One region of the Bacillus sp. N5-665 genome, then DNA from elsewhere that is predicted to be linked to it. Evidence: riboswitches for the same ligand, from Rfam matches in the RefSeq annotation. Region 1 holds a riboswitch; the other holds the start of a gene.
What was found. Region 1 has a riboswitch for S-adenosylmethionine ahead of mtnW (2,3-diketo-5-methylthiopentyl-1-phosphate enolase). Riboswitches for the same ligand answer to the same signal wherever they lie in the genome.
Positions count from the first base shown of each region.

Region 2: it holds a riboswitch for S-adenosylmethionine, as region 1 does, so the genes downstream of both, MNO09_RS29155 (methionine ABC transporter ATP-binding protein) here and mtnW (2,3-diketo-5-methylthiopentyl-1-phosphate enolase) in region 1, are expected to answer to the same signal.

Region 1 covers NZ_CP093325.1:1,369,567-1,372,943, reverse strand. The annotation lists gene MNO09_RS09630 (carbon-nitrogen family hydrolase) at 1-721, opposite strand, end outside; gene MNO09_RS09625 (pyridoxal phosphate-dependent aminotransferase) at 736-1,914, shown strand; SAM riboswitch class I at 1,979-2,084, shown strand; gene mtnW (2,3-diketo-5-methylthiopentyl-1-phosphate enolase) at 2,149-3,377, shown strand, end outside.
Region 2 covers NZ_CP093325.1:5,186,372-5,189,748, forward strand. The annotation lists gene MNO09_RS29150 (methionine ABC transporter permease) at 1-290, opposite strand, end outside; gene MNO09_RS29155 (methionine ABC transporter ATP-binding protein) at 280-1,299, opposite strand; SAM riboswitch class I at 1,423-1,528, opposite strand; gene MNO09_RS29160 (cysteine hydrolase family protein) at 1,769-2,332, shown strand; gene MNO09_RS29165 (hypothetical protein) at 2,577-2,714, opposite strand; gene pruA (L-glutamate gamma-semialdehyde dehydrogenase) at 2,908-3,377, opposite strand, start outside.

The DNA.
Region 1 (3,377 bases):
TTAAAGAATGACCGGCAAACTCATTATTCGGATCCTTTCCTGCCCTATTACATGCAACAACATAACACTGATTTTCAACTGCTCTTGCTTGCAATAGCAAACGCCAATGAGCTAAACGAACCAATGGCCATTCTGCTACAACAAATAAAACTTTTGCACCTTTAGCAGTATGAACACGCATCCACTCCGGAAAACGAATGTCATAACAAATTGTACCGGCGCACTCTACATCATCTAGCTTAAATTCACCTGTACTATTTCCAGCGATTAAATATTTATGTTCATCCATAAGCTGAAATAAATGTACTTTACTATATTCATTGACTAGTTCTCCTTCCTTGTTTACCACATACATTGTATTTGTAACACCTTGCTCTGTTTGCTTCGCTATAGACCCACCGACAATATGTACACCATATTGCTTCGACCATTCTTTCAGCTTTTCTTTCGTTTGCAATCCATCCCTATCTGCAATTTCAGTAAGCCTCGTTAAATCATATCCCGTTGTCCATAGTTCTGGTAAGACAATAACGTCTGGTCTTTCCTTCATCGCTTCGCTTATTTTATTTTTAGCATTCTCAATATTTTTTTCTACATCTCCAAAGACAATGTCCATTTGAATACATGCGACTTTCATTTTGTCAGCCCCATTCATAATTTTTTCTTTACAAAATACTGGAAAGATTATATCATTTGTCACTAGAATTGTAACAACTTTCAAAAGAGGTGGAAAGTATGAAATTATTTCAACCTTCTGAGATAGTAACATCATTGCCAACACAATTTTTCGCTTCACTTGTTGCAAAAGTTAACAAAGTCGTAGCAGCTGGTCACGATGTTATTAATCTTGGTCAAGGTAATCCAGATCAACCAACACCGCAGCATATCGTAAAAGCTTTACAAGATGCTGCTGAAAAGACCATTCATCATAAATATCCGCCATTTCGCGGACACGAAAGTTTAAAAGAAGCCGTGGCAACATTCTATCAACGCGAATATGATGTAGTAGTAAATCCAAAAACAGAAGTTGCTATTTTGTTTGGTGGAAAAGCTGGATTAGTAGAATTACCACTTTGTTTTACAAACCCTGGTGATACTATTCTCGTTCCAGATCCAGGCTATCCAGATTATTTATCAGGAGTTGCTTTAGCAAAAGCACAATTTGAAACAATGCCGCTTATTGCAGAAAATAATTTTTTACCAGATTATACAAAAATTGATGCCACTACCGCTGAGCGTGCAAAGTTAATGTTTTTAAACTATCCAAATAATCCTACCGGTGCTACTGCATCAAAAGATTTCTTTGATGAAACCATTCATTTTGCTAATAAACATAATATATTAGTCATTCATGATTTTGCTTACGGTGCTATTGGATTCGATGGTCAAAAACCTGTTAGTTTCTTGCAAGCAGACGGTGGTAAAGATACAGGTATTGAAATTTACACTCTATCGAAAACTTTCAATATGGCTGGATGGCGCATCGCTTTTGCTGTAGGGAATGAAAGTGTGATTGAGACAATTAACTTATTACAAGATCATATGTATGTTAGTATTTTTGGTGCAGTTCAAGATGCTGCCCGCGAAGCACTATTAAGTTCACAGTCTTGCGTAATAGACCTTGTAAATAGTTACGAATCTCGAAGAAACGCTCTTGTTTCAGCTTGTCACTCAATTGGTTGGAATGTAGATATTCCAACAGGCTCATTCTTTGCATGGCTTCCTGTTCCGAAAGGATATACATCTGAGCAATTTTCTGATATTTTACTAGAAAAAGCACACGTTGCAGTTGCTCCTGGTGTTGGATTTGGTGAACATGGCGAAGGATATGTCCGTGTTGGTCTCTTGCATACAGAAGATAGATTACGAGAAGCCATTAATCGAATTGATAAATTAAATTTTTTCAAAAAATAATTGACAACATGAAAAATATCTGACAAAATTCAGTTATCTTAAAAATTTAAACATTTCTAAATACTTCTTATCAAGAGCAGGTGGAGGGACGAGCCCGACGAAACCCGGCAACCGATCTACAATTGTAGACACGGTGCTAATTCTCGCAGCATTATGCTGACAGATAAGGAGCTGGTTGTAAAAAAACCTCTCCTTAGCTGAGAGGTTTTTTTATTTAACTAGGAGGTTTTAACAATGAGCGGAATTATAGCAACGTATTTAATCCATGATGATTCACATAACTTAGAAAAAAAGGCCGAGCAAATTGCACTCGGTTTAACAATTGGCTCTTGGACTCATTTGCCACACTTATTGCAAGAACAATTAAAACACCATAAAGGCAACGTCATTCATGTTGAGGAACTAGCTGAACAAGAACATACCAATTCGTATTTACGTAAAAAAGTTAAACGCGGGATTATTAAAATCGAATATCCGTTATTAAACTTCAGTCCGGACTTACCAGCAATTTTAACAACTACATTCGGAAAGCTATCACTTGATGGTGAAGTGAAATTAATCGACTTAACATTTTCAGACGAGTTAAAACAATATTTCCCTGGTCCAAAATTCGGGATAGATGGTATTCGAAATCTTTTACAAGTGCATGAGCGTCCCCTTTTAATGAGTATTTTTAAAGGAATGATTGGACGAAATATTGGTTATTTAAAAACGCAATTACGCGATCAAGCAATTGGTCGTGTAGATATAGTAAAAGATGATGAAATATTATTTGAGAATACATTAACACCACTTACGAAACGCATTGTATCTGGAAAAGAAGTTTTACAATCCGTATATGAAACATACGGACATAAAACGTTATATGCCGTAAATTTAACAGGACGAACTTTTGATTTAAAAGAAAATGCGAAACGCGCAGTGCAAGCTGGGGCAGATATTCTATTATTTAACGTATTTGCTTACGGACTAGATGTACTACAATCACTTGCAGAAGATGATGAAATCCCAGTTCCTATTATGGCACACCCTGCTGTAAGTGGTGCTTATTCAGCATCCAAGTTATATGGAGTTTCCTCTCCATTATTACTAGGAAAGCTACTACGTTATGCTGGGGCTGACTTTTCATTATTCCCATCTCCATACGGAAGTGTTGCTCTAGAAAAAGAGGAGGCTCTTGCTATCTCAAAATATTTAACTGAAGACGATGCATTTTTCAAGAAGAGTTTTTCTGTTCCGTCTGCTGGTATTCACCCTGGTTTCGTTCCCTTTATTCTACGAGATTTCGGTAAAGATGTTGTTATTAATGCTGGCGGCGGGATACATGGACATCCGAGTGGAGCGCAAGGGGGCGGTAAAGCTTTCCATACTGCAATTAATGCTACTTTGCAAAATACACCACTCCATGAAGTAGATGACATAAATTTGCATAGTGCACTTCAAATATGGGGAAATCCCTCTCA
Region 2 (3,377 bases), 1.7 Mb from region 1:
AAGATTGCTGCTGCTGTTCCAATCGTCGTTCCGATAACACTTCTTGTTAGTGGGCTTAAAGCTACTAAGAAGATAATGAATGGAACCGGACGAATTGTGTTAATAATGATATTAAGAATAGAAAAGACCCATTTATTTTCTAAAAAGTTCCCTTTTCTCGTTACATATAATAGTAAACCTAGAGGTATACCAAGAATTGTAGCAAATATAAGGGTTACAATTACCATTAAGAGGGTATCCCCCGTCGCATCTACTATGCGGGGCCAAAATATACTCCAATCAACTCGCATGAGCTTCTACCTCCTTCAGCTGCACTTGTAGTCGTAGATGTTGTAATGCTTTTTGAATTTCTTTCTGCTCACCTTGCAGTTCTACAAGTAGATTTCCAAATAGCACATTTTGAAGTTCAATAATATTTCCGTACAGTACGTTTACATCGACGTTATAGTTTTTCGCGATATATGATAGTACCGGCTGCCCTGTCTCTTCACCAGTAAATGTTAAGCGATAAATTTGTCCACCATTTTGAATTTTCCCTAGAACACTTTCCGGTAAATGATCATTAATAATGGAGCGTACAAAGTTTTGAGTTGTCTTTGTTTTTGGTTGTGTGAAAACGTCAAACAGTTTTCCTTCTTCAATAACCTTTCCCTTCTCCATTACAGCTACACGGTGACAAATTTCTTTCACAACATGCATTTCATGTGTAATGAGTAGAATCGTTACATTGTATTCTCGATTTACTTTCTTTAATAAGTTCAGAATCTCTGTCGTTGTTTCTGGATCTAAAGCTGATGTTGCCTCATCACATATAAGAATGTCTGGCGATGTTGCAAGTGCTCTAGCAATGCCAACACGTTGCTTTTGACCACCTGATAGTTGCTCTGGATAATAGTTTGCTTTATCTTCTAATCCTACAAACTTCAGCAGTTCATTTACTCTTTCTTTTATCTCATTCTTTGGTACTTTCGCTAACTTTAATGGGTATGCAATATTCCCAAACACTGTTCTTGAATTAAATAAATTAAAACTTTGAAAAATCATCCCGATTCTTTGTCTTAGCTTTCGTAATTCTTTCGTCGATAGTGATGTAATATCTTTATCATCTATTGAAATCGTTCCTGCCGTTGGTTTCTCTAACATATTTACTAGGCGTAATAACGTACTCTTTCCAGCGCCACTAAAACCGATGATACCGAAAATTTCGCCCTTCTCAACTGATAACGTTACATCCTCCACCGCATGAACAGATTGCCCACCTGATTCATATACTTTACTTACATTGTTAAAAGAAATCATTTTCTTCCCTCCTATATGCTGTAAAAACTTGAAGTAGAGCTTTCGAGGTAAAATAAAAAGTGCTCTCCTTCTTATCAACCGTAAAGATAAGAAGGAGAGCACTTATATGTACTCGTTCACATCTTCTCATCTTCCAAGCCTTTCATAGGCTTGCTGGAGTTAGCACGGTATTAAAAAACCCGTTGCTGAGGTATCGTAGGGCCAGTCCCTCCACCTCTCTGGATAAGAATGTATCGATTTAATTGTCGTTTAATTAATTCTCATTATAGAACTCAGAATAATAAGAGTCAATACATTTTTTAGAAAAATATTAATTATCCCTCTATTAAAATTTTCAAATAAAAAATCACATACAATAATGATTTTTAAAGTTATGTTAAATTCTCCTCCTTCATATTTTTTAAAAGGAGAATCCTTTCTATAAATTGAATACCATTATTTGAATATGAAATCGGAGGAAGATAAATATATGAAAACAGCTCTTTTACTCGTTGATATTCAAAATGATTATTTTCCACATGGAAAGATGGAATTGCGTAATCCAGTAGAAGCAAGCCAATATGCTAGTCAGCTGCTACAACTCTTTAGAACGAAAAACGAACCTATTTTTCATATCCAACATGTAGCAATAAAAGATGACGCTACTTTTTTCCTACCCAATACAGAAGGTGTACATATTCATGAAAGCGTACGTCCACTTAGAGAAGAAACCGTTATACTCAAACATTATCCAAATAGTTTTCGCGAAACTGATCTTCTAGAACAATTACAACGTTTAGACATTGAGCACGTCATCATATGCGGGATGATGACTCATATGTGTATTGATGCTACCGTAAGGGCTGCTTTTGATTTCGGCTTTCCATGTACCGTTATACATGATGCTTGTGCTACAAAAGATCTTTCTTTTAAGAATGCTACTATACCGGCCGTTTATATTCATAACACAATTTTGGCTAGTTTAAATGGAGTATATGCAACTGTAATGAGTACAGAGGAGTTTTTGGCTACAAAAAAACACTCCCTTCAGTGAGCAAAACCGAAAAGAGTGTTTCTTGTCAAACCATAGATTTTCTTTCAAATTGTATTATACAGGAAATTCTTAAAATGAATACTAAAAAATATGACTAATAAGTCAACTTTTCTCGTTGTTTTGTTTCTATTTACATGTTTATCCCGATATTAATAGGGTTTAGCTAGTTCTAAGTACCGAATAGTAATATATGGTACTTAGAACTGGTTTCTCCTATCAAAAACGTAACATATTATTTATCTGTTTATTTTTGCTTCTTTTTCAAATACTCCGCACGCAATTTTTCAATTTGCTGCTTTTTATCAAATTTGGCAGGCGTCTGTTTTTCATGAAACTTTGCCACGGCTACCTGACTTTTGTAATCCAATTGATATTTTCCCACTTTGTTCACCTACTTTTCTTGTCTTTAAAGAGAATCTATTCAACAAATATAGTATACCTTATTTACTGAAGTAAACCTTATTACTTTATTAGTTTTTCTACTCATATCTATCTTGATCCAAATATAGAAACTTTTTCAAAAAAAAAAAAAAAAAGAGATCTTCGCAGACTGCGAAGATCTCTTCTACTATTTCTTATAAAGTTTCAGAAGTAGTTTTTGCTTGCATGTGAAGTGCTAAGTAGTCAGGGCCACCAGCTTTAGAGTCTGTACCAGACATGTTAAAGCCACCGAATGGTTGGTAACCTACGATTGCACCAGTACATCCACGGTTGAAGTATAAGTTACCCACGTGGAATTCTTCACGTGCTTTTTCAATATGGTCACGGTTGTTAGTAACAACAGCACCTGTTAAACCGTATTCTGTATTGTTTGCAATTGCAAGTGCATGATCAAAGTCTTTTGCTTTACAGAATGCTACTACTGGTCCGAAGATTTCTTCTTTCATTAAGCGAGCATCTTCTGCAACGTCAGCAACGATTGTTGGTTGGATGAACCAGCCTTTAGAATCGTCTCCTTCGCCACCTGTTAAGATTCTACCTTCTTCTTTACCAATTGCAACATAGCTCATTACTTTATCGAATGCAGCTTGGTCATTAACAGGAC